Regions from separate parts of the Serratia sp. GW822-FHT06E05 genome, predicted to be linked through region 3. Evidence: riboswitches for the same ligand, from Rfam matches in the RefSeq annotation. Region 3 holds a riboswitch; each other region holds the start of a gene.
The links. Region 3 has a riboswitch for thiamine pyrophosphate ahead of thiC (phosphomethylpyrimidine synthase ThiC). Riboswitches for the same ligand answer to the same signal wherever they lie in the genome.

Region 1 (7,759 bases), on a different contig from region 3:
GAAATTGGTCGGTCTGGAAAGCATGGGCCAACGCCTGCCCTCTGAGCTCTCCGGCGGCCAGCAACAGCGCATCGCCGTGGCGCGTGCCCTGGTGCTGGAACCGCAGGTGCTGCTGCTCGACGAACCCTTATCCAACCTTGACGAACGGCTGCGTCGCCGCGTCCGCACCGAGATCCGCGATTTGCAGCAGCGCCTCGGCTTCACGGCGGTCTATGTGACCCACGATCAGGAAGAAGCCCTGGCGGTCTCCGATAAGATTATCGTCATGAAAGAAGGGCATATTGCCCAACAGGGCGCGCCGCAGGAGCTTTACCATTCGCCGGCGTCGGTGTTTATCGCCGACTTTATGGGCGAGGCCAATATCCTGCCCTGTGACATACAACAAGTGGTCGGCGGCGAAGCGCTGATCACCCTCGGCAGCCGCCAGTACCGGGTACCGGGTGGCAAGGCGCGTCCCGGCGCAGCGCAACTGTCGGTACGCCCGCAGTTTATCACCCTACTGCCGGAGCAAAGCGGCGCCTTGAACGGCGAAGTCACCCATAGCACCTGGCTTGGGGACCATATCGAATATGAAGTAAAAACCGATCTCGGCGCGCTGTTTATTGTCGATGTGCAGATGGAACGCCAATTGGCACCGACCACCCGTGTGGCCATTGACTTCAAAACTCAGGGTCTGGCACTGATTGCCCAGTGATCCTAACAACGTTAAGGAATGAAGATGAACGAACAGATTACTCAGCGCCTGACGCTGGCAGAACAGGCGGCCCGCGAAGCCGGAGCCAAGGCGCTGGATTATTTTAACCGCCGCGAGAGCCTGGTGATTGAAACCAAACGCGATGCGCAAGACGTGGTTTCGATTGCCGATCGCGAGGTTGAACTGCTGATCCGTGAACACATCGCCCGCCAATTCCCGCAAGACGGTTTTCTGGGCGAAGAGTTTGGCCTGCAACCCGGCGATTCCGGTTACACCTGGGTGGTGGATCCGATCGACGGCACCAGCCCATTCGTTAACGGCATGCCGAACTGGTGCGTGTCCGTGGCGGTGATCCATCTGGGCGAGCCGGTGATCGGCGTAATTGTTGCCCCCTGCCAGCAGGAGTGTTTTAAGGCCGCGCGCGGCGCGGGGGCTACCCTCAACGGCAAACCACTGCGGGTGGATCCCAAGCGCACCATGCAAAACCACGTCACCGGTTTTGGTGCCAACAGCTATGTTAAACCGGAACGCGTCGGCGAAATTGCCGCCGCAATCACCGCCGTGGGCGGCAGTTTCTTCCGCAACGGTTCCGGCGCCATGATGTTGGCCTGGGTGGCGGCAGGACGGCTGGTGGGCTATTACGAACCCTACATGCACGCCTGGGACTGTCTGGCAGGTTACTGTCTGGTGAACGAAGCCGGTGGCTGGACCCACCCGTTCAATACCGAAGGGGAACGTTTACTGCGCGGCGGGCCGGTGCTGGCGGTGGCCCCTGGGGCGAAAGAAGAGTTAATGCGTATTGCACAGCTCTGAATTGACGTTGAATAGCCCCCTGGAGGGGGCTATTCAGACTACTGACAAACACTCGAAAAGGCTAAACCGGTAGGGGTCGAACATGTTCGACCCGATTTAACGCATTGATTATGCTATCGGGCGCAGCATGCAGCGCCCCTACCATTAAACAACACAGCACTTTGTCAACGGCCTTAATAGCCCCTGATGGGGGCTATTGCCTGAGTGAAAGGACGAACATGTTCGACCGCGAGGCATTTACAACCCGCGTTTTTCCATCAGCACCGCCAGATCGACCAGGCGGTTAGAGAACCCCCACTCGTTGTCGTACCAGGCAAGCACCTTGACCAACTTGCCGCCGATCACCAGCGTGGAAAGCCCATCAATAATCGACGAGCGCGGGTCGCCTTTATAATCGCTCGACACCAAAGGCTCATCGCTGTAACCGAGAATGCCCTTCAGTGGCCCTGACTCCGCAGCCTGGCGGAAAGCGGCGTTGATTTCTTCGCTGGTCACTTCGCGTTTCAGCGTGACCGTCAGGTCGACGATAGAGACCACCGGCACCGGCACTCGTAGCGAATAACCGGTCAGGCGGCCATCCAGGCTCGGGATCACCTTACCGAGCGCTTTCGCCGCACCGCTGGAGTAAGGCACAATCGACTCCGCGGCGGCACGGGCGCCCCGTAAATCTTTTTCCGGCTGATCGTGCAGCGCCTGGCTGTTGGTGTAGGCATGGGTGGTGTTCATCAGGCCGTACTCAATACCAAAGGCTTGATGCAGCACCTGCGCGGCGGGCGCCAAACCGTTGGTGGTACAACTGCCGTTGCTGACCACCCGATGCTTGGCCGGATCGTACTGATCCTGGTTAACACCCATCACTATCGTAATGTCGTCGTCTTTTGCCGGCGCAGAGATAATCACTCGCTTGGCGCCACCACGCGTGATGTGCACTTCCGCCTTGGCTTTGTCGGCAAAAAAACCGGTCGCTTCGATCACCACGTCTACGCCCACGCTTTTCCATGGAATGGCGCCCGGATCTCTTTCAGAGAAGACATGAATTGGCCTGCCGTCCAGCAGCAGCTGGTTTTCACCGGCCTCGACGCTGGCCGCCAGCCGGCCCGAGAGCGAATCGTATTTCAGCAGATGCGCCAGGGTTTTGCTGTCGGTCAAATCATTGATCGCCACAACTTCAAAGTCGCTGCGACCTAACGCAGCACGCAAAACATTCCTGCCGATTCTGCCGAATCCATTAATGCCTACTTTGACCATGATCTACTCCTTCGTTATTGGCTCTGGTGTAAATTTAAGCCGCAGGGAGCATGTCGTAAATGACGTTTATAGATCAATTTATGCCAAAGTGCGTGAATGGAAGCGATCGCGGTATTCGGTTGGGGTCAGTTGCAGATGCCGTTCGAAAACGCGGCGCAGATTGAGCGCATTGCCGAAACCGCTGCTGGTGGCGATTTGTTCAATGCCTTGTGAGCTCTGTTCCAGACGCTGACGGGCGATGTACAAGCGCCCTTCTTCGACAAATTTGGCGGGTGAAATGCCGGTTTCACGCGTGAACACGCGCGTAAAGTTGCGCGGACTCATGGCAACCCGTTCGGCCAGTTTCTCAACGGAAAGATCCTCGGCCAGATTCTCCAGGATCCAGCTCTGCAGATCGCGGATAGGGCCCGGTGTTTTGGCCTGATTCAGTGGGTAACGGCTGAACTGCGCCTGCCCGCCGGGGCGGCGCAAAAACATCACCAAATCCTGCGCCACTTCGCGGGCCTGCACGAAACCGTAATCGTCCTCCACCAGCGCCAGCGTGAGATCAAACCCGGAGCTGACGCCGCCAGAGGTCCAGACCGCACCATCCTGTACGTAAATCGGCCCATTTTCGACCTTCACTTTGGGGAAACGGGCCTGCAAGGTTTCCAGCAGTCGCCAATGGGTGGTCGCCCGGCGGCCGTCCAGCAGACCGGCCTCGGCCAGCAGCATCGCCCCACCGCAAACGGAGGCCACGCGCCGCGCTTTGGGGGCCGCACGGCGGAGCCAATCCACCACAAAGGCGCTTTCTTCCTCGGTCGCCCCTTTGCCGGTAACGATAATGGTATCGCGTTCCACCTCAGGGTCGAGATCCGCCAGGCGATGATCGGCCAACAGATTCAAACCGGACAAGCCATGCACCACCCGGTGAGTTTGCGTGGTGACTATCGCCATCTGGTAGAGCGGCGCGTCATCGGGCCGCAAGCGGTTGGCCTGCATCAGGATGTCGGCGATCCCCGCCGATTCGAACAGCATGCCCCCTTCGGGGACGATAATCAGAAATGTATGCATGGCCTTAAAATACAAAATCGACAAAATAAGTCAATAACGCTTCCCGGTTTGAGAAGCGTTTTCTCTCATCAGCGCCAGCCCAGCGCCGGGGCGACATGGGTCAGGATCGACTCAATCACGTGGGCGTTGTAGTCAACGCCCAACTGGTTGGGCACGGTCAGCAGCAAGGTATCGGCTTCGGCAATCGCTTCGTCCTGCGCCAACTGCTTGATCAGCAGTTCCGGCTCGGCGGCATAGCTACGGCCGAATACCGCGCGAGTCTGCTGATCGATATACCCCACCTGATCGCTGTCCTGACCGCTGTTGCCGAAATAGCTGCGATCCTGCTGGTTCATCAGCGCAAAGATGCTGCGGCTGACCGACACCCGCGGCTGGCGTGCATGACCCGCGGCCTTCCAGGCATCGCGATAAGCGCGGATCTGCTTGGCCTGCTGCACGTGGAAGGGCTCGCCGGTTTCGTCGTTTTTCAGCGTCGAGCTTTGCAGATTCATGCCCAGCTTCGCCGCCCAGATCGCCGTGGCGTTTGAGCTGGCGCCCCACCAGATGCGATCGCGCAGCCCGGCGGAGAAAGGTTCTACCCGCAGCAAGCCCGGCGGGTTCGGGAACATCGGTTGCGGGTTAGGTTCAGCAAAGCCTTCGCCACGCAGCGCCTCCAACAGGACGTCGGTATGGCGGCGCGCCATATCGGCTTCGGTCTCGCCTTCGGCAGGCGTGTAACCAAAATAACGCCAGCCATCAATCACCTGTTCGGGAGAACCGCGGCTGATGCCCAGTTGCAGCCGCCCGCCGGAAATCAGGTCGGCGGCGCAGGCATCTTCGACCATATAAAGCGGATTTTCATAGCGCATGTCGATCACGCCGGTGCCGATCTCAATACGCTGGGTTTTGGCGCCGATGGCCGCCAACAGCGGGAATGGCGAGGCAAGCTGGCGGGCAAAGTGGTGTACGCGAAAATAAGCCCCATCCGCCCCCAGCTCTTCTGCCGCAACGGCAAGATCAATGGATTGCAGCAGCGCATCTGCCGCCGAACGGGTGCCCGACTGCGACGAAGGCGTCCAGTGGCCGAAAGAAAGGAAGCCGATTTTCTTCATGGGGTGATCCTTAGATTCATTAATGACCGGATTACAGTGACAAAAATCGCCCCCTTCCGGCCAGAAATATCGTGGCCGATCGCACTAAACGGATCCTTTTACGCCACAACGCCACACTGCCTGAGCATTGTAATCAAAAAGTAAATATCGTATAACAGGCTCCTCCGAGGGGTGTCCTGTTACGGGCTGAGATGGCGCAAGCCGAACCCTTTGAACCTGATCTGGGTCATGCCAGCGAAGGGACGGTCGGCAATCCCCTCACGGCGGTTGCCTGTTCATACCTCACCTCAGCGCGCCCGGATCTCCACTCACTTTTGGAGGTCCCATGTTTACTCCCTTATTCGATAACGGTCTTTACGGCAAGCTGCGCCAACAGGCCGGCGGTTACTGGCAGGACTATGTCGCACACCCCTTTATTCAGCAACTGGCCGCCGGTACGCTGCCGGAACCCGCTTTTCGCCGCTACCTGACGCAGGATTATCTGTTCCTGATCCACTTTGCCCGCGCCTATGCCCTGCTGGTCAGCAAACTGCGCACCCTGCCGGAAATGCGCGCCGCTACCGCTTCGCTCAATGCCATTGTCGCCGAACTGCCCCTGCACCTGGCCTATTGTGCCGACTGGGGATTGAGCGAACCGCAGATAGCCGCCGAACCCGAAGCGCCGGAAACCCTCAATTACACCCGCTATGTGCTCGATATCGGCCACGCCGGAGATGCTCTGGATCTGCTGGCAGCGTTAATGCCCTGCGTCGCTGGCTATGCCGAAATCGGCCTGCGCCTGCTTAACGATCCCAACACCGTGATGGAAGGCAATCCCTATGCCTCGTGGATCCGCAACTATGGTGATCCCACGTATCTGAGCGGCGTACAAGCCTCCCTCGACCTGCTGGAAAACGTTGGCCTCCAGCGGGGTGCCCCAAGCCGTCTAAACGAACTGTCGGCGATTTTCACCACCGCCACCCGCCTGGAATCCGCCTTCTGGCAGATGGGGTTGAATGCCCAATGAGCCTCGGCGACACGCAGTACGGCAATGCCCGGCCCGGTATTCAGGTACGGGATCTGACCCTGCGCTTTGGTCAGCAGGTGATTTTCGATGGTCTGAATTTCGATATCGCCGGCGGCAGCTTCGTTGCCCTACTCGGCGCCAGCGGCGCGGGGAAGACCAGCCTGCTGAAGATCATCGCCGGGCTGGCGAAACCCACTTCCGGTACGGTTATCGGCAGCGATGGCCTGCCGATAACCGGGCGTATCGCCTATATGGGACAAAAGGATCTGCTCTATCCCTGGCTGACAATTGACGAGAATATTAGCCTCGGTGCGCGGCTGCGCGGCGAAAAGGTCGACCGCGCCTGGGCGGAACATCTGCGGGAACGCGTGGGCTTGACCGGCTATGGCCGCAGCTTGCCTGCCGCACTGTCCGGTGGCATGCGTCAACGTGCCGCTATTGCCCGCACGCTGTATGAGCGCCAGCCGATTGTGTTGATGGATGAACCCTTCTCCGCGCTGGATACCATCACCCGCGCCATGATCCAGCAGTTGGCCGCCGAACTGCTGGCGCAGCATACCGTGCTGCTGATCACCCACGACCCCATGGAGGCCTGCCGCCTAAGCCACCGCCTGCTGGTGCTGTCCCGTTATCCGGCGGGGCTGGACGACAGTCATGTTATCGAGGACTTACCGCCGCGAGCGCCGGACAATCCTCAGCTGCTGAAAAGCCAGAGCGAGTTGCTGCTGCAACTGGTGAGGGCCGCCGGATGAAAAACCTCCCTGAAAGCCGTCTGTCGCGGATGCGTCGCAGCCTGACGGTGTTCGCCGGCCTGTTGCTGCTGTGGGCACTGGCCACGCTGGGCGATATCCCCGCCTTCCTGTTGCCCTCCCCCTCGGCGGTGGCACAGGCGCTGTGGGACAACCGGGCGTACCTCGCTTATCACACGCTGATCACCGCCTCGGAGATCGCCTGCGGTTTGCTGGCCGGGGTTTTGCTCGGTGCCACGCTGGCGCTGTGCATGATCTTTTCGCCGCGCCTGCAGCGCTGGTTGATGCCGTTGGTGCTGACCAGCCAGGCGATCCCGGTGTTTGCGCTGGCGCCGCTGTTGGTGCTGTGGTTCGGCTTTGGCATGAGCGCCAAAGTGGTAATGGCGGTGCTGGTGATTTTCTTCCCGGTCACTTCCGCCTTCTTCGATGGGCTACGCCGGGTCAATAACGATTATCTCGATCTGGCCCGTACCCTACGTGCTTCTCCCTGGGCCCAACTGCGTCACGTGCGGCTGATGGCAGCGCTACCGGCTTTCGGTTCCGGACTGCGGATGGCCGCCGCCGTCGCCCCTATCGGCGCCATCATCGGCGAATGGGTTGGCTCGGCGGAAGGCCTGGGTTACGTCATGCTTAACGCCAACGCGCGCATGCAGACCGACATCTGCTTTGCCGCGCTGTTTATTTTGGTGCTGATGACCGTCTTGCTATGGGTGACGGTAGACGCGCTATTGCTGCGCCTGATCGACTGGGCACCGGAAAATGATTGATCGCCTCACAACAACAAGGGTAACAACCATGCTTAAAAATACCGTCTGCGGGCTGCTGCTCGGCGCCACGCTGGCAAGCCAGGCCAATGCCGCGGAAAAACTGACGCTGGTGCTCGACTGGTATATTAACCCCGACCACGCGCCCATCATGGTGGCCGAGCAGATCGGCGCCTTCAAGGCCGAAGGGTTGGACGTCAAGATTGTGCCCCCTTCCGACCCGGCGCTGCCGCCGCGCCTGGTGGCGGCAAAACAGGCCGATTTGGCCATCACCTACCAGCCGCAGCTGCACTTTTTTACCGATCAGGGCCTGCCGCTGGTGCGCGTAGGCACCCTGATTA
Region 2 (7,759 bases), on a different contig from region 3:
TGGGGGATTTCGACCGCTCGCTGCAGGTCAATCTGGTGGGCTATTTTCTCTGTGCCCGCGAGTTTTCTCGCCTGATGATCCGCGACGGCATTGCCGGACGCATCATTCAGATCAACTCTAAATCCGGCAAGGTCGGCAGCAAGCACAACTCCGGCTACAGCGCCGCCAAGTTCGGCGGCGTGGGGCTGACACAGTCGTTGGCGCTCGATCTGGCGGAATACGGCATTACCGTGCATTCCTTAATGCTGGGTAACCTGTTGAAGTCGCCGATGTTCCAGTCGCTGCTGCCGCAGTACGCACAAAAACTGGGGATCGCGCCGGATCAGGTTGAAAAGTATTACACCGACAAGGTGCCGCTGAAACGCGGATGTGACTATCAGGACGTGCTCAATACCCTGCTGTTTTACGCCAGCGATAAGGCTTCTTACTGCACCGGCCAGTCGATCAACATTACCGGCGGTCAGGTGATGTTCTGATCTTGTCAACGCTCCCTCTCCTTCTGGAGAGGGAAAACAAACAGGAGGCTATATGACTCAGGCATTGATCACCTTCGCAGTTCTGGCCTGGCTACTGCAAATCGCCCTCGGCTGGTGGCAGATCCAACGTTTCAACCGTGCCTTCGACGGCCTGTGCCAGCTGGGTGCCGTCGGTGTCGGGCGTTCCGGCGGGCGCTTTCAACCCCGGGTGGTGCTGGCGCTGGCCTTTGATTCCGAGCGGCGGGTTTGCGGCAGCATGTTAATGCGTGGCCTGACCATCTTTGCCCAACCGAAACCTATCGCCCGGCTGCACGGCCTGCATCAGCGTGATCTTCGCCCGGATGTGATCTTCCCCGAGGATCCCGCATGCCAGACTGCACTATCGTTAGCGATTGCCCCTAAATCATGATATTTTCACATTAAAAGACATTACCTTTCATATTGAATTGTTAGCCGAAGGGAAATGCGCAACTCTTGTGAACAGGACGGGCTATGAAACCAAAGCAGCGGCAGGCCGCTATCCTTGAATATCTGCAGCGGCATGGCAAAACGGCAGTGGATGCCCTGGCAGCGCACTTTGCCACCACCGGCACCACCATCCGCAAGGATCTCACCCTGCTGGAAGAGGAAGGTGAAGTGATCCGCACTTATGGCGGCGTGGTGCTCAGCCGCGACGATGGCGATCAGCCTATCGACCGCAAAACCCATATCAATACCGAAAAGAAACGCCAGATCGCCTATGCCGCCATCGGGCTTATCAACGACGGCGACTCGCTGATTTTCGACGCCGGCAGCACCGTGCTGCAAATGGTGCCGCATCTGGCGCAGTTCAATAACATCACGGTCATGACCAATAGCCTGCACATCGTCAATGCGCTGGTGGAGCTGAATAACGACCAAACCATCCTGATGCCCGGCGGCACCTATCGCAAAAAGTCGGCGTCCTTTCACGGCAGCCTGGCGGAATCGGCTTTCCAGCAGTTCAGCTTCGACAAACTGTTTATCGGGGCGGACGGCGTGGACCTTAATGCCGGTGTCACCACCTTTAACGAAGTGCACAACGTCAGCAAGGCGATGTGCGAAGCCGCCAGCCGCATTATCCTGCTGGTGGACTCGTCAAAGTTCGGCCGCAAAAGCCCGAACGTGGTCTGCGACCTGAGCGCCGTGGATACCCTGATCACCGATAAAAACATCAATCCGGATTACCTCGCCGCATTGCAGGCGAAAGGGATCAATATCATTCTGGTAGGAGATTTTGATGAGTAACGCCGCTGCCCTGCTGGCCTTTGCCCGCGAAACGCTGGAAATTGAGCTGACTGAAGCACAACGCCTGCTGGCGCGACTGGACGATAATTTCGTCTGCGCCTGCGAACTGCTGCTGAACTGCCGGGGCAAGGCGGTGATTTCCGGCATCGGCAAATCCGGCCACATCGGTAAAAAAATTGCCGCCTCGCTGGCCAGTACCGGCACTCCGTCGTTCTTCGTGCACCCGGCAGAAGCACTGCATGGCGATCTCGGCATGATTGGCGCCGACGACGTGGTGGTGTTTATCTCTTATTCCGGCCGCGCCAAAGAGCTGGATTTAATCCTGCCGTTGCTGGCGGAAAATAACATCCCGGTGATTGCCATCACCGGCGGCAAAGAGTCACCTCTGGCGTTGGCTGCGGCCTGCATGCTGGACATCAGCGTCGAACGCGAGGCTTGCCCGATGGGTTTGGCGCCGACCTCCAGCGCGGTCAATACGCTGATGATGGGCGACGCATTGGCAATGGCTTTAATGCGCCAGCGCGGTTTCAACGCCGAAGACTTTGCCCGTTCACATCCGGGCGGCAGCCTGGGTGCGCGTTTGCTCAACCGGGTACATCACCTGATGCGCACCGGCGATCGTTTGCCGAAAGTCAGTGAAAGCGCCAACGTGATGGAAGCCATGCTCGAACTGAGCCGCACCGGGCTGGGGTTGGTCGCGGTGTGCGACGCACAGCAGAAAGTGGTGGGGGTATTTACCGATGGCGACCTGCGCCGCTGGCTGGTAAAAGGCAATAGCCTGCAGGATGCGTTGAGCCCGGCCATTACCCGCCCTGGCTATCGCTTGCCGGAGCAGTGGCGCGCAGGGGAAGCCCTGGAAGCTTTGCACGAACAACATATCAGTGCCGCACCGGTGGTCAATCTGGACGGCGTACTGGTCGGCGCGATCAACCTGCACGATTTGCATCAGGCCGGGATCGGCTAATTAAACTGAAGAAACCCGCAGCAATGCGGGTTCCTCCTTGCCTATTCATCCCGGGTATCAATTCGGTACAGCCTCGACGATCGACAAATAACAACCGGTATCGATAATCCGGTTCAGCTTCAGGTCGGCGCTGGCCAACAGCGCCTTCAGTTCTTCTTCGGTGCGCACCTGCCCACCGTCAAAACTGCCCATCAGAACCAAATCAAGCTCCCGGCAGCTGTCCCAGGCGGTGTTATTCGGCACTATTACAGGTTCAATAAGCAATAGCTTCGATTGCGGGTGCATCGCATTACGACAGGTACGTAATATGCGACTGGCCGGCTCATCGGCCCAGTCCATGACGATAAATTTCAACAGATAAAAGTCTGCCGTCGGACAGGCTTCAAAGAAACTGCCCGCGCAGGTTTCCCAACGCGAATCATCACCCAATTCACCAAGGCGGTTTCTTGGCAATACCTGCGGTTGGTCAAAAAGAATGCCTTTAACCGTCGGATTGGCGCGCAATACGCTCAGCAGCAATCCGCCAAATCCCCCGGCGATATCTACCACCGTAGAATGCTCGGGGAATTTATAACTGCGCATCAAAATTTTATTTTCCAACGCCGACATCGATGCCATGCCGATATGGAAATCATTTTCCGCGTCAGGAATATCCTCTTGCGACCAATAATCATAGAATGGCATACCGAATATTTGTTTAAATACCGGTTCGCCGCGTAACGTTGCCGCCAATTTTCCCAACGGACGCCACATTGTTTCATCCGTCAGCATCATTACACCGCCACGCAGTGAATCCGGCAAGTCTGAACGTAAATATTGCGCTACTGGGTTAAGCGAGAAACGTCCGTCTTCGGAAACGGAAAAAATATTGCGCGATGCCAGAATACTCAAGACCCGATGCAGCATTCTGCTATTTACTTCCAGCTTCCTTGCCAGCTCCTGGGCCGTTTTGGGGCCGTCAATCAGATGATCGGCCACGCACAGCTCAGCCGCAGCCCGCAAGGCGGCCTGCACGGTGAATCCCATCGTTTGATCCAACAAATACAAAGAGGCTTTTTCATCTTCAGAAAGAGTGACGTGATTAGTTGCCATGATCATAATGCTCCGTTTGGATATTTAACCTCAGACACCATTGCAAAATTAACAATGATTATTTATTTCGTGTGAAATAAATTCGCCAAACAAGATCATAGACACTAAATAAAATAAAACCATAAATCCAACAAGGTTATCAGGCAAAAATAACCATAAATCATGCAACCAATTAAATGGCAAAGGAATATATATAACAGGAAAAACAAAATGATAAAGCATAGATACAATTAGATAATTAATTCATGACGAAGCAATATACTCCTCACCAGGATTTATTTTATATAAATTTCATTTCAATAATAGACACATACCTTAAAAATTCGGCTGAATGCAGATGCCTTCAGCCGAAAACTGATTATTTCCAGTCGGGATTATTCTCAAACTGTTGTTTCAGCAACGCCTTCATATCGTCGTTCGGTTTACCCAGCCATTGGTATTTGGCGTATTTCTTCGGATGGTCAACCGCTTCCGGCTTATCCGCCACCTCAACGCGCACGGCCCAGGCCTGTGATTTGTCTTCCTTAAACGCCACTATCATAAAGTTGTTGGCGCAGTCATGCGGCTTGCACAGATTGCCCACCAGATAGTTCTGCCCTTTCCAGCTCAGGCTCTGCGCCGGCGTGGAGGTTCCCATCCCCTTGCGCGCCCAACCCGGCAAGCGAGCCTGCCCTTTGACCATATTTTGCCAACTGGTCTGGTAACCCGGCTGTTGGATCACGTCCGAGGTGGTGACGATCTGCTGAGCGAAACCACCCACGCTGAAGCTGAGTAACGCGCCGAAGATGGCGCCGCGAAGTGCGTTTTGTCCTGTCATTGCCTTCTCCCTAGAAAAAATTCGGTTGCACCCGGCCCAAGCCGGGTCTGGATCTAGTCAGACCACAAGGGTAGCAAAAAGTTGACTTACCACCAGGCATGAAAATGATGTACCGGCCCAATACCGTGCCCCACTTCCAGGGTATCCGCCTGCAGCAGGGCCTGTTGCAAATAGTCCTTGGCGGCAGCGACCGTTTCGGCCCAGTCGTCGTGACGCGGTCGCAGCGCCGCCAGGGCGGCAGACAGCGTACAGCCGGTGCCGTGAGTATGTCGGGTCGCCACGCGCGGCGCGGTAAACCGCAGCTCCTGCTCGGCCGTAAACAGCCAATCCGGACTTTCGCTTTCGCTAAGGTGACCCCCTTTCATCAACACCGCCTGGCACCCCATCGCCAGGAGCGCCCGGCCCTGCTCGCGCATCTGGCGCTCATTTTCCGCCGGGGCGCATGCCAGCAGCACCGCCGCCTCCGGCAGGTTCGGCGTGATGATCGACACCAGCGGCAACAGTTCACGACGGATCGAATCCACCGCTTCCGGCGCCAGCAGCGGATCGCCGCTTTTTGCCAGCATCACGGTATCCAGTACCACAAACGACGGCTGATAATGGCGCAAACGCTCCGCCACCGCCTGCACAATATCGGCGTTGGCCAACATGCCAATCTTGGTGCTGTCGATGCGCAGGTCGCTGAAGACGGAATCCAGCTGAGCGGCGACAAAGGCCGGATCTATGTTGTAGACCGACTGCACACCACGGGTGTTTTGCGCCACCAGCGCGGTAATCACCGAGGCACCATAGGCCCCCAACGCAGAGAAAGCTTTTAGATCGGCCTGAATGCCGGCGCCGCCACTCGGATCGGTCCCGGCAATTGTCAGTGCGTTAATGCGTTTCATTGCAGTTCCTCCGGGCGCAGTTGATACAGTGCGTCGAGGAACGCCGGGGTGAAACTGCCCGGCCCGGCGGCACGGCGCGTGGCCCGTTCACCGCAAAGCGACATCACCCGGCAGGCGGTCGCCACGTTATCGAGCCGATCGCCCGGTAAACTGCAAAATGCCGCCACCACTGCAGAAAGTGCACAACCGGTACCGACCACCCGCGTCATCAGCACATCGCCGCCGGTGACCGCCCAGTCACGCTGGCCATCGGTGATGTAATCAACAACGCCGGTTACTGCCACTACCGCACCGCTGCTGCGCGCCAATTCGCGCGCCGCCGGCAATGCCACCAGCGAGTCGTCTGCACTGTCGACGCCACGTCCGTTAGCCTGCAGACCCCTCAGCGCCATGATTTCAGAAGCGTTGCCGCGGATCGCCGCCGGCTTCTCACCCAACAAACGATGGGCAAACGCGGTGCGATACACCAACCCGCCGACCGCTACCGGATCCAGCGTCCAGGGGGTTTGTGCCACGTTGGCAGCTTCCACCGCGGCCAGCATGGATTCAGCGCGTGATGCATTGAGGGTGCCAACGTTGATCAGCACCGCATCCGCCAGTCGGCTGAACTGCGCCGCTTCGGTCGGTTCCACCACCATTGCCGGCGAAGCGCCGAGCGCCAACAGGACGTTAGCCGTCAGTTCCTGCACCACTTCGTTGGTCAGGCAATGGATCAGGGGCGATTGGCGTTTAAATTGAGTCAAACAGGCCGCGGCGCGGGCGCCGGGGAAAACATCAGGTCGAGCGAGCATATTCCTCCCAACCGGCGTTCAAGAAGGCGGGTACCGGTTGAGGCACCGAGACTTCCCTACGCTGGCATAATCCAGATCAGGTAATACGGGTAAAATCTCAGCCACTGCGCATCGCGCAGGGCACCCCGAGTCAAGACGGCCATTATTGGGGTTGCCGCCGGTGAGGTCAATCGCGCTATAGTGTCAAAAAATAAAAAGGAGGCGCCATGCAGATAAGAAAATACCAAGAGGCCGATCGCCCCTTCCTGCGCACCCTGTATCTGGCTTCGCGTAAAGCGGCGTTTCCGTGGCGCGATACCGAAGATTACCGGCTGGAGGATTTCGATCGCTCAACGCTGGGCGAAGATATTTGGGTGGCGGAAGATCAGGGGAAGCGGCTGGGATTTGTGTCGATTTATCGCCAGGACAACTTTATTCACAACCTGTATGTCGATCCGCATCTGCCGCCGCTCGGCGTCGGCAGCGCTCTGTTACAAGCGGCAGAACAGACCTTTACCGCCACCGGTTCGCTGAAATGCCTGGTGAAGAATGAGAAGGCGCTGGCGTTCTACCACAAGCACGGTTGGCGAATCATCACTACCGGCAATGACGGCGGGGAAGAATATTACCTGCTGCATTCCCCGGCAAAATAAAATAAGGGCACAGCGCAAACCGTGCCCGTTCATTAAAGCCCCCGGCTCAGGCGACAGAAGCTGCCGGGGTCAGTTTTGCACGTGCGCGGATATTTCTGACCAACAGCCCCGACACTATGATCCCGGCACAGGCAAACATACCCATCAGCCCGAAAACAATCTTGTAACCGGTCAGTCCTGGGAAGGCATCGAGAATATGACCGTACAGGCTAAAACAGAACATCGCCGGGGCATAACCGATAAAGCTGCCCAGCGCCATAGCCGCACCGGTATGTTCTTCGTCAATGCCGGCCTCACCGATGGGGGCAAAGAACACCGCTCTTTGGGTAAAGACCACTGCACCAAATCCCAGCGTACAGGCCATGCCCAAGTAAACCGGCATTTGTTCATGCGGTAACAGGATCAATAGCGCCAGCGCAATGGCGCTGATAATAAAGGTATAGAATAAATACTTGCTGGGAGACTTTAATACTTTATCGGCAATGAGACCACCAATCGGTCCACCCACCATTTTTAAGCAGTATTGATTAATGATCCCGTAAGCACCCACCAGTGCAATCGGCAGCGCATAGACATGACTCAGGAAAGGAATAAAGAACGTCAATCCGCAATACACCGCGTAAACACAGAAAACGCTGAAGGCAATCAGCCATACAGTTTTGTTTTTCAATACGCTGCCCATTCCAGGCTTTTTATTGACAGGGGTTTGTTCTTTAGCGGGTAACTTTTCCTCTGGGCTTTCTTTCATCACCAACAGAATAATAATCCCTACGCAAATGGCGATGGCCGAATAAAACAATATGCCGACTTTAAAACCCAGGTAGCCGCTACCAA
Region 3 (7,759 bases):
CATCGCTAATTGCTTGCGCCACCTGTTGCGGGGTACGGCCATCATGCGGTTCGAACTGCTCCAGTTCAGGCGGCACGTCGTCGGCATAGCCACCGGGTTGTGTCTTGGATCCGGCGCTGACGCTGTTGATCGCCACCGGGATCATATGATCGCGGAAGAACGGGGATTCACGCGTCGACAAAGAAAGTTCCACGTCGGGGGCGAACAGCCGGAAAGCACAGATCAACTGCACCAGTTGCGGTTCACTCATGATCGACGCCGGTTCTATACCGCCGGCGCAGGGGCGCAAACGCGGGAACGAGATGGAATAACGGCTCTGCCAATAGGTTTGCTGCAGGTAGAATAAGTGCTCGGCCAGCATATAGCAGTCGGTGCGCCAACTGTTGGAGAGCCCGACCAGAGCGCCGAGACCGATCTTGTCGATCCCGGCGCGGCCCAGGCGATCCGGCGTGGCCAACCGCCAATGAAAGTCCTGTTTCTGCCCACGGAGGTGATGCTGCAGATAGGTGGCGGGATGATAGGTTTCCTGATACACCAACACGCCATCCAGCCCCAGCGTTTTCAGTTCGGCATACTCTTCCTGCGCCAGCGGTTGAACCTCCATCATCAGCGAACTGAAATGGCGCCGGATCGCCGGAATATGCTGGCGAAAGTAATCCATGCCGACCTTGGTTTGGTGTTCACCGGTGACCAGCAGCAGATGCTCAAAACCCAAAGCTTTAATCGCCAGACACTCGCGTTCGATTTCTGCGGTATCAAGGGTTTTGCGCTTAATGCGATTGCTCATTGAAAAACCGCAGTAAGTGCAGTCATTAGCGCACAGATTAGACAGGTATAAGGGCACATAGAAGCTGACCACGTTACCAAAACGTTGGCGAGTCAGTTGCTGTGCACGTTGCGCCAAAGGTTCCAGATAGTGCGCCGCGGCAGGGGAGATCAATGCCATAAAGTCTTCACGCGTCAGCTTGTCCGCATTGAGTGCACGCTCCACATCCCGCGCCGTCTTACTGTTAATGCGCAGCGAGATGTCGTCCCAATCCAACTGCTGCCAGCGGCGGCTGAAATCATCGGCCATCACAACGTCTCCCCGGCCTGGCTGAGAAAAGCCGTCAGCGGGCTAGAAGCCGCCGCACTACGTTGGCTACTGCCCAAACCGGCCTGACGCGCCAGTTCACCGGCTTCCAATGCCAAACGGAAAGCATGCGCCATCTGTACGGGATCGCGTGCCACGGCGATAGCCGTATTCACCAGCACCGCATCGGCACCCAGTTCCATGGCTTCCAGTGCATGGCTCGGCGCACCGATACCGGCGTCCACTACCACCGGCACTTTGGCCTGTTCGATAATGATCTCCAGAAAGTCGCGGGTGCGCAGCCCCCGGTTGGAACCGATTGGCGATCCGAGTGGCATGACCGCCGCGCAGCCCACTTCTTCCAGCCGTTTGCATAGCACCGGGTCGGCACCGCAGTAAGGCAGCACCACAAAGCCTTCTTTTACCAAGGTTTCCGCCGCTTTCAGGGTTTCTATGGGGTCCGGCAGCAGGTATTTCACATCAGGGTGAATTTCCAGTTTTACCCAGTGAGTGCCGAGCGCCTCACGCGCCAGCCGGGCGGCAAACACCGCTTCGCCGGCGGTTTTGGCGCCAGAGGTGTTGGGCAGCAGGCGAACGCCCAACTGTTGCAGCGGCGCCAGAATGGCATCATTGCCGCCGCGCAGATCAACGCGCTTCATCGCCATGGTGACCAGCTGCGAACCGGAGGCCTGTAGGGCTTCCAGCATCAGCGCTGGGGTGGCGAACTTGCCGGTGCCGGTAAACAGGCGTGAAGTAAAGGTGGTATCGGCGATTTGTAGCATGTCAGCCTCCGGCGATCGCTTGAAACAACAGGATGTCATCACCGTCCTGCACCTGGTGGTTAGCCCAGTCGGCGCGCGGGATGATGGTTTGGTTGATAGCCAGCGCGGTACCCGGCTGGTGGCGTTGCAGTTGCTCCAGCAAAGCATCGACACTCAGGGGCTGCGCCAGTTCCAACGGCTGCTCATTAAGCCGGATCTTCATGCTGCCCCTCCGCATACCGCACAGGTGCTGGCCTGGCTGAGTTGCAAGGTGCTCCAGCTTTGTTGTTTACCGTCGAACAACCGTAGTTTGCCGTTCAGTGGTGAAGACATGCCTGCCAGCATCTTTATCGCTTCCAGGGCTTGCAGCGTACCGATGACGCCGACCACCGGGCCGAGCACGCCAGCGGTGCGGCAATTGCGCTGCGGTTCTGCCTGTTCCGGGTAAAGGCAAGCGTAACAGCCGTGGACATAAGGCGGTTCAATGACCAGCAACTGGCCGCTGAAACCCACCGCGCTGCCGCTGATAAGCGGCTTGTCGGCGCTGATGCAGGCGGCGTTCACCGCATGGCGGGTTTCCATATTGTCGCTGCAGTCCAAAATGAGATCGGCGCGCTCCACGGCGCGGTGCAAGGTTTCGCCTTGCAGCCGTTGCTCCAGCGCAATGGCTTCAACCATCGGGTTCAGTGCCTGTAACTGGCGCTGCGCCAGAGCGGCTTTGCTTTTTTCCACGTCGGGGCTGCGGTACAGGATCTGGCGCTGCAGGTTGGTGGCGTGAAGCGTATCGTCATCGGCCAGCAACAGAGTACCGACGCCGGCGGCAGCCAGATAGAGCGCTGCAGGGGAGCCTAAGCCACCAAGCCCGACGATCAACGCCGTCGAACGCTTCAGTTTCTCCTGACCTTCCGGGCCGATATCTTCCAGCAGCAGTTGGCGGCTGTAACGCAGGAACTCTTGATCGTTCAACATGGCGTTACTCCTTGCCTTCGATCAACTGCAGCAGTTGAGCGGTGGCGGCGCGCCAGTCCGGCGCTTGAGTAATGGCGCTGACCACCGCCACGCTACCTACGCCGCAGGCCAACACGTCGGCCACGCGATCGATACTGATCCCGCCGATCGCCACCGTCGGATAGTCACTCAACCCGAGGATATGGCGTTTCAGCTCTGCCAGGCCCTGGGGAGCGGAAGGCATGTCTTTGGTTTGCGTCGGGAAGATATGCCCCAGCGCAATATAAGAAGGCTTCACCGCAATGGCTCGCGCCAGCTCGGCGTCGTCATGGGTGGAAACGCCCAAACGCAATCCGGCGCGGTGAATGGCCGCCAAATCGGTGGTCTCCAGGTCTTCCTGGCCCAGGTGGACGCCATAGGCATCGTGTTTAATCGCCAATTGCCAATAGTCATTAATAAACAGCCGGGCGTTGTACCTTTTACCGAGCGCAATGGCGGCGGCAATATCCTCTTCGACCTGCTCATCCGGCAAATCCTTGATGCGCAGTTGGATCGTGGTAACACCCGCATCCAGCAGGCGAGCAATCCATTCGACACTGTCGACTACCGGATACAACCCCAGCTTGTGCGGGGTGGCGGGGAAAGGCGTGGTGATATCAGTCATTGCTCAGTTCCTCTTGCAGGTTGCCGGCGCTGGGTAGAGCTCGCTGCCGCGTGAACGGAACTCGGCCGACATTTTTTCCATGCCGGTAAGTTGTACTTCTATCGGTTTAGCGGCTTCCTGCGCGGCGGCATAGTCGCGTACTTCCTGCGAAATTTTCATCGAGCAGAATTTGGGGCCGCACATGGAACAGAAGTGGGCGATTTTGCCGGACTCTTGCGGCAGGGTTTCGTCGTGATAAGCGCGGGCGGTAGCCGGGTCGAGCGCCAGGTTGAACTGATCTTCCCAGCGGAATTCGAAACGCGCCTTGGACATGGCGTTATCGCGGATCTGGGCACCCGGGTGGCCTTTGGCCAAATCGGCGGCGTGGGCGGCAATTTTGTAGGTGATCAGCCCCTGTTTGACGTCTTCTTTGTTCGGCAGCCCGAGGTGCTCCTTCGGCGTGACGTAACACAGCATGGCGCAGCCGAACCAACCGATCATCGCGGCGCCGATGCCGGAGGTGAAGTGGTCATAGCCCGGAGCGATATCGGTGGTTAGCGGGCCAAGGGTGTAGAACGGCGCTTCGTGGCAATGCTCCAACTCTTCGGTCATGTTGCGACGGATCATTTGCATCGGTACATGACCCGGGCCTTCGATCATCACCTGCACGTCATATTCCCAGGCAATTTTGGTCAGTTCGCCCAGCGTGTGCAGTTCGGCGAACTGCGCTTGGTCATTGGCGTCCTGAATTGAGCCGGGGCGCAGGCCATCGCCCAGGGACAGTGAGACGTCATAGGCGGCGCAAATTTCGCAGATTTCGCGGAAGTGCTGGTACAGGAAGTTTTCCTGATGGTGTGACAGACACCATTTAGCCATGATCGAACCGCCGCGCGAGACGATGCCGGTCAGGCGCTTGGCGGTCATCGGTACATAGCGCAACAGTACGCCGGCGTGGATGGTGAAGTAGTCAACGCCTTGCTCTGCCTGCTCAAGTAACGTATCGCGGAACATTTCCCAGGTCAGGTTTTCCGCCACGCCGTTCACTTTTTCCAGCGCCTGATAGATAGGCACCGTGCCGATCGGTACCGGGCTGTTACGCAGGATCCATTCGCGGGTTTCGTGGATATAACGGCCGGTGGACAGGTCCATCACCGTATCCGCGCCCCAGCGGGTGGACCAGACCAGTTTTTCGACCTCCTCTTCGATGGATGAGGTCACCGCCGAGTTGCCGATGTTGGCGTTAACTTTCACCAGAAAATTGCGTCCGATGATCATCGGCTCGGATTCGGGATGGTTGATATTAGCGGGGATGATGGCGCGTCCAGCGGCCACTTCCTGGCGAACGAATTCCGGCGTGATGTTCTCCGGTAGATTGGCGCCCCAACTTTGCCCTGGATGCTGCTGACGCAGGACATCGCCACGGATACGCTCGCGGCCCATGTTTTCGCGGATGGCGATAAACTCCATCTCAGGAGTGATTACGCCAGCGCGGGCGTAGTACAACTGGGTGACGCATTTGCCGGGTTGCGCCTTGCGCGGCCGCGGCAGATGTTCAAAACGCAGGTGATCCAGACCTTCATCCGCCAGGCGCTGCTGGGTGAAACCGGAACTGACGCCATTGAGCAGTTCGGTATCACCGCGTTCAGCTATCCAGCCTGCACGCAGTTTTACCAGGCCGGTATGCACATTAAGTTCAGATTGCGGATCGCCATAAGGACCGGCAGTGTCGTATACCGGAATGGCTTCGTTGGGCTGGTACTGTGGGTTGTCTTTGTCGCCGCCAAGCAGCGTCGGGCTAAGCTGGATTTCACGCATCGGCACCTGCAGATCGTTGCGTGAGCCCTGCAGATAAATCCGGCGTGAATTGGGAAAGGACACGCCCTGAAGGGTATTGATAAACTGCTGGGCTTCTTCGCGTTGCTCTTTACGGGCACGGGGTTTTTTAACGTTAGACATAGCAAGTTCCTACCAGTGTGTTGGGTTGGGAATGTTGCTTGTCTGGAGCTCGGAGGGAGTAATGATGCTGGCCGACAGGGCGGGATTATCCCTGTTGGGATCACCTGCCTGTGGCGATAGATTACTCTTGTTCCCTTCGCGGGTATTAACCCGATCAGGTTCCGCGGATCCCGAATTAACGGTCTCAGCCTGGCCAATTTGATGAACAAATCAGGCGCTAGGCACTCCGACAAGATGCCCCCAGTATAGGAGGGTGAATAAAAAAAACTACAAAATTCTAACGTGCCTGGTCCAGCGCTTTATCCGGCATCGTTTGTTGCCAGGCTTCGGTCGCCAGTTGGATCAGCTTATCTTCCAGGGTAAAACGTGCCGCCAGGGTTTCACCGATATCCGACAATGCCTGATGGAGTTCCAGGCACACATCCTGATCGATATCCACTTCGGTATAGCGATCGTGAAATGCCATAATCTGTTCGGTATTTGCCCACAGTTTGGGGTAGATGTTTACCGACAGCGTCATTTTCGGACTGGATGCGCCTTCCACTTGCTTGATAATTCTGTCATAGATATGAAAATGACCGGCGGAAAGGTAATCCACCAGATTATGGCAAAAGTTCTCCAGCGCTTTTTCATTCAGCGGCGTATGCTTTTCTTTATTCGGTTTGATACCCACGAGGGTGCAATAGGCGACCAGCAATTGCTTGCGAGCCTGAAGCCATTGATCAACTAATTCATTACTACCACCAACGCGCTGAGTCAGGCTTTCCAAACGGTTGAGCATGTTTGACTCCGTAAGTAATAAAACGTAACAGTAAGTTATTAAAATGTTACAAGGCCGATTTGTAGAGTGCCAGTGAAGCTGAGGTTGTGCAACAACGATATGGAACTTGCATTAACGGGTAATGAAAATGGCTGGTGGATTGTCAGCCATGAAAGCAAACTTTGGTTACCAAACGGTGAATTGCCGTGTGGTTTGGCGGCGTCATTCTCCCTGCAGGGGCGGATGGCCAGGGCTATTGGTGAATGGGAAGGGCTGCCGGTCTGGCTGGTGCGTCAGGCGATGCCGCAGGACATGGGCTCGGTACGCCAACTGCTTGAGCTCGATCGTGGACTGTTCCAGCTCGCTGGGCGCGGGGTGCAACTGGCCGACTTCTACCGTTCCCATCGCTACTGCGGTTACTGCGGCCACGAGATGCATCTCAGTCGCACGGAGAGTGCCTGTCTGTGTGGCAATTGCCGCGAGCGCTACTACCCGCAAATCGCCCCTTGCGTGATTGTTGCCATTCGACGTGACGACGAGATCCTGCTGGCCCAGCACGTGCGCCATCGCGGTGGAATTCATACTGTCCTGGCCGGTTTTGTTGAGGTCGGCGAAACGCTGGAGCAGGCGGCTGCGCGCGAGGTAATGGAGGAAAGTAATATTGAAATCAAAAACCTGCGCTACGTCACCTCGCAACCCTGGCCATTCCCGCATTCGCTGATGATGGCCTTTATGGCCGATTACCATCGGGGTGAGATCCGCCACGATCCGAAAGAGCTGCTTAACGCCGGCTGGTACCGCTACGATCGGTTGCCGCTTTTGCCGCCGCCTGGCACCGTGGCGCGCCGCCTGATAGAGGACACCGTAGCCTTATGCCGCGAGCAATAACTCGCTACAATAGCGGCAGATGAATAAGGGAGCCCCATAAATGAATGAGTTGAAGAACGATCGTTACCTGCGCGCGCTGCTGCGTCAGCCGGTGGATGTGACCCCCGTATGGATGATGCGTCAGGCCGGTCGTTATTTGCCGGAGTACAAAGCCACCCGTGCACAGGCCGGTGATTTTATGTCGCTGTGCAAGAACGCGGAACTGGCTTGCGAGGTTACGCTGCAGCCGTTGCGCCGCTTCCCGCTGGATGCGGCCATTCTGTTCTCCGACATCCTCACTATTCCCGATGCTATGGGGCTGGGGCTGTATTTCGAAACCGGCGAAGGCCCGCGTTTCTCCTCGCCCATTACCTGTCGTGCCGACGTGGACAAGTTGCCGGCCTTCGATCCGGAAGTGGAGCTGGGCTATGTGATGAACGCGGTGCGTACTATCCGCCGCGAGCTCAAAGGCGAAGTGCCGCTGATCGGTTTCTCCGGCAGCCCGTGGACCCTGGCGACCTATATGGTGGAAGGCGGCAGCAGCAAGGCCTTCACCAAGCTGAAAAAAATGATGTATGCGGAGCCGGCTACGCTGCACCTGCTGCTGGATAAGCTGGCAGACAGCGTCATTTTGTATCTCAACGCCCAGATCAAAGCCGGCGCGCAGTCGGTGATGGTCTTCGATACCTGGGGCGGCGTGCTGACCGGCCGTGACTACCGCGAATTCTCTCTGCATTACATGCATAAGATTG

Region 1: linked by a shared signal. The riboswitch ahead of AC1RKC_RS09745 (TenA family protein) and the one ahead of thiC (phosphomethylpyrimidine synthase ThiC) in region 3 are both predicted to bind thiamine pyrophosphate.
Region 2: linked by a shared signal. The riboswitch ahead of thiM (hydroxyethylthiazole kinase) and the one ahead of thiC (phosphomethylpyrimidine synthase ThiC) in region 3 are both predicted to bind thiamine pyrophosphate.

Annotation. Positions count from the first base shown of each region.
Region 1 is NZ_JBXALM010000002.1:446,100-453,858, forward strand. Features, by position in the region: gene AC1RKC_RS09720 (ABC transporter ATP-binding protein) at 1-694, shown strand, start outside; gene AC1RKC_RS09725 (inositol monophosphatase family protein) at 719-1,507, shown strand; gene gap (type I glyceraldehyde-3-phosphate dehydrogenase) at 1,745-2,755, opposite strand; gene AC1RKC_RS09735 (GlxA family transcriptional regulator) at 2,834-3,808, opposite strand; gene AC1RKC_RS09740 (LLM class flavin-dependent oxidoreductase) at 3,877-4,899, opposite strand; TPP riboswitch at 5,057-5,159, shown strand; gene AC1RKC_RS09745 (TenA family protein) at 5,225-5,905, shown strand; gene AC1RKC_RS09750 (ABC transporter ATP-binding protein) at 5,902-6,657, shown strand; gene AC1RKC_RS09755 (ABC transporter permease) at 6,654-7,421, shown strand; gene AC1RKC_RS09760 (ABC transporter substrate-binding protein) at 7,450-7,759, shown strand, end outside.
Region 2 is NZ_JBXALM010000005.1:194,636-202,394, reverse strand. Features, by position in the region: gene srlD (sorbitol-6-phosphate dehydrogenase) at 1-476, shown strand, start outside; gene gutM (transcriptional regulator GutM) at 529-885, shown strand; gene srlR (glucitol operon DNA-binding transcriptional repressor SrlR) at 969-1,742, shown strand; gene gutQ (arabinose-5-phosphate isomerase GutQ) at 1,735-2,706, shown strand; gene AC1RKC_RS14445 (methyltransferase) at 2,764-3,798, opposite strand; gene AC1RKC_RS14440 (inhibitor of vertebrate lysozyme family protein) at 4,157-4,615, opposite strand; gene thiD (bifunctional hydroxymethylpyrimidine kinase/phosphomethylpyrimidine kinase) at 4,702-5,502, opposite strand; gene thiM (hydroxyethylthiazole kinase) at 5,499-6,293, opposite strand; TPP riboswitch at 6,330-6,431, opposite strand; gene AC1RKC_RS14425 (GNAT family N-acetyltransferase) at 6,500-6,925, shown strand; gene AC1RKC_RS14420 (MFS transporter) at 6,972-7,759, opposite strand, start outside.
Region 3 is NZ_JBXALM010000016.1:6,236-13,994, reverse strand. Features, by position in the region: gene thiH (2-iminoacetate synthase ThiH) at 1-1,075, opposite strand, end outside; gene AC1RKC_RS23740 (thiazole synthase) at 1,075-1,854, opposite strand; gene thiS (sulfur carrier protein ThiS) at 1,856-2,056, opposite strand; gene AC1RKC_RS23730 (HesA/MoeB/ThiF family protein) at 2,053-2,802, opposite strand; gene thiE (thiamine phosphate synthase) at 2,807-3,445, opposite strand; gene thiC (phosphomethylpyrimidine synthase ThiC) at 3,449-5,380, opposite strand; TPP riboswitch at 5,495-5,619, opposite strand; gene AC1RKC_RS23715 (Rsd/AlgQ family anti-sigma factor) at 5,658-6,161, opposite strand; gene nudC (NAD(+) diphosphatase) at 6,261-7,028, shown strand; gene hemE (uroporphyrinogen decarboxylase) at 7,069-7,759, shown strand, end outside.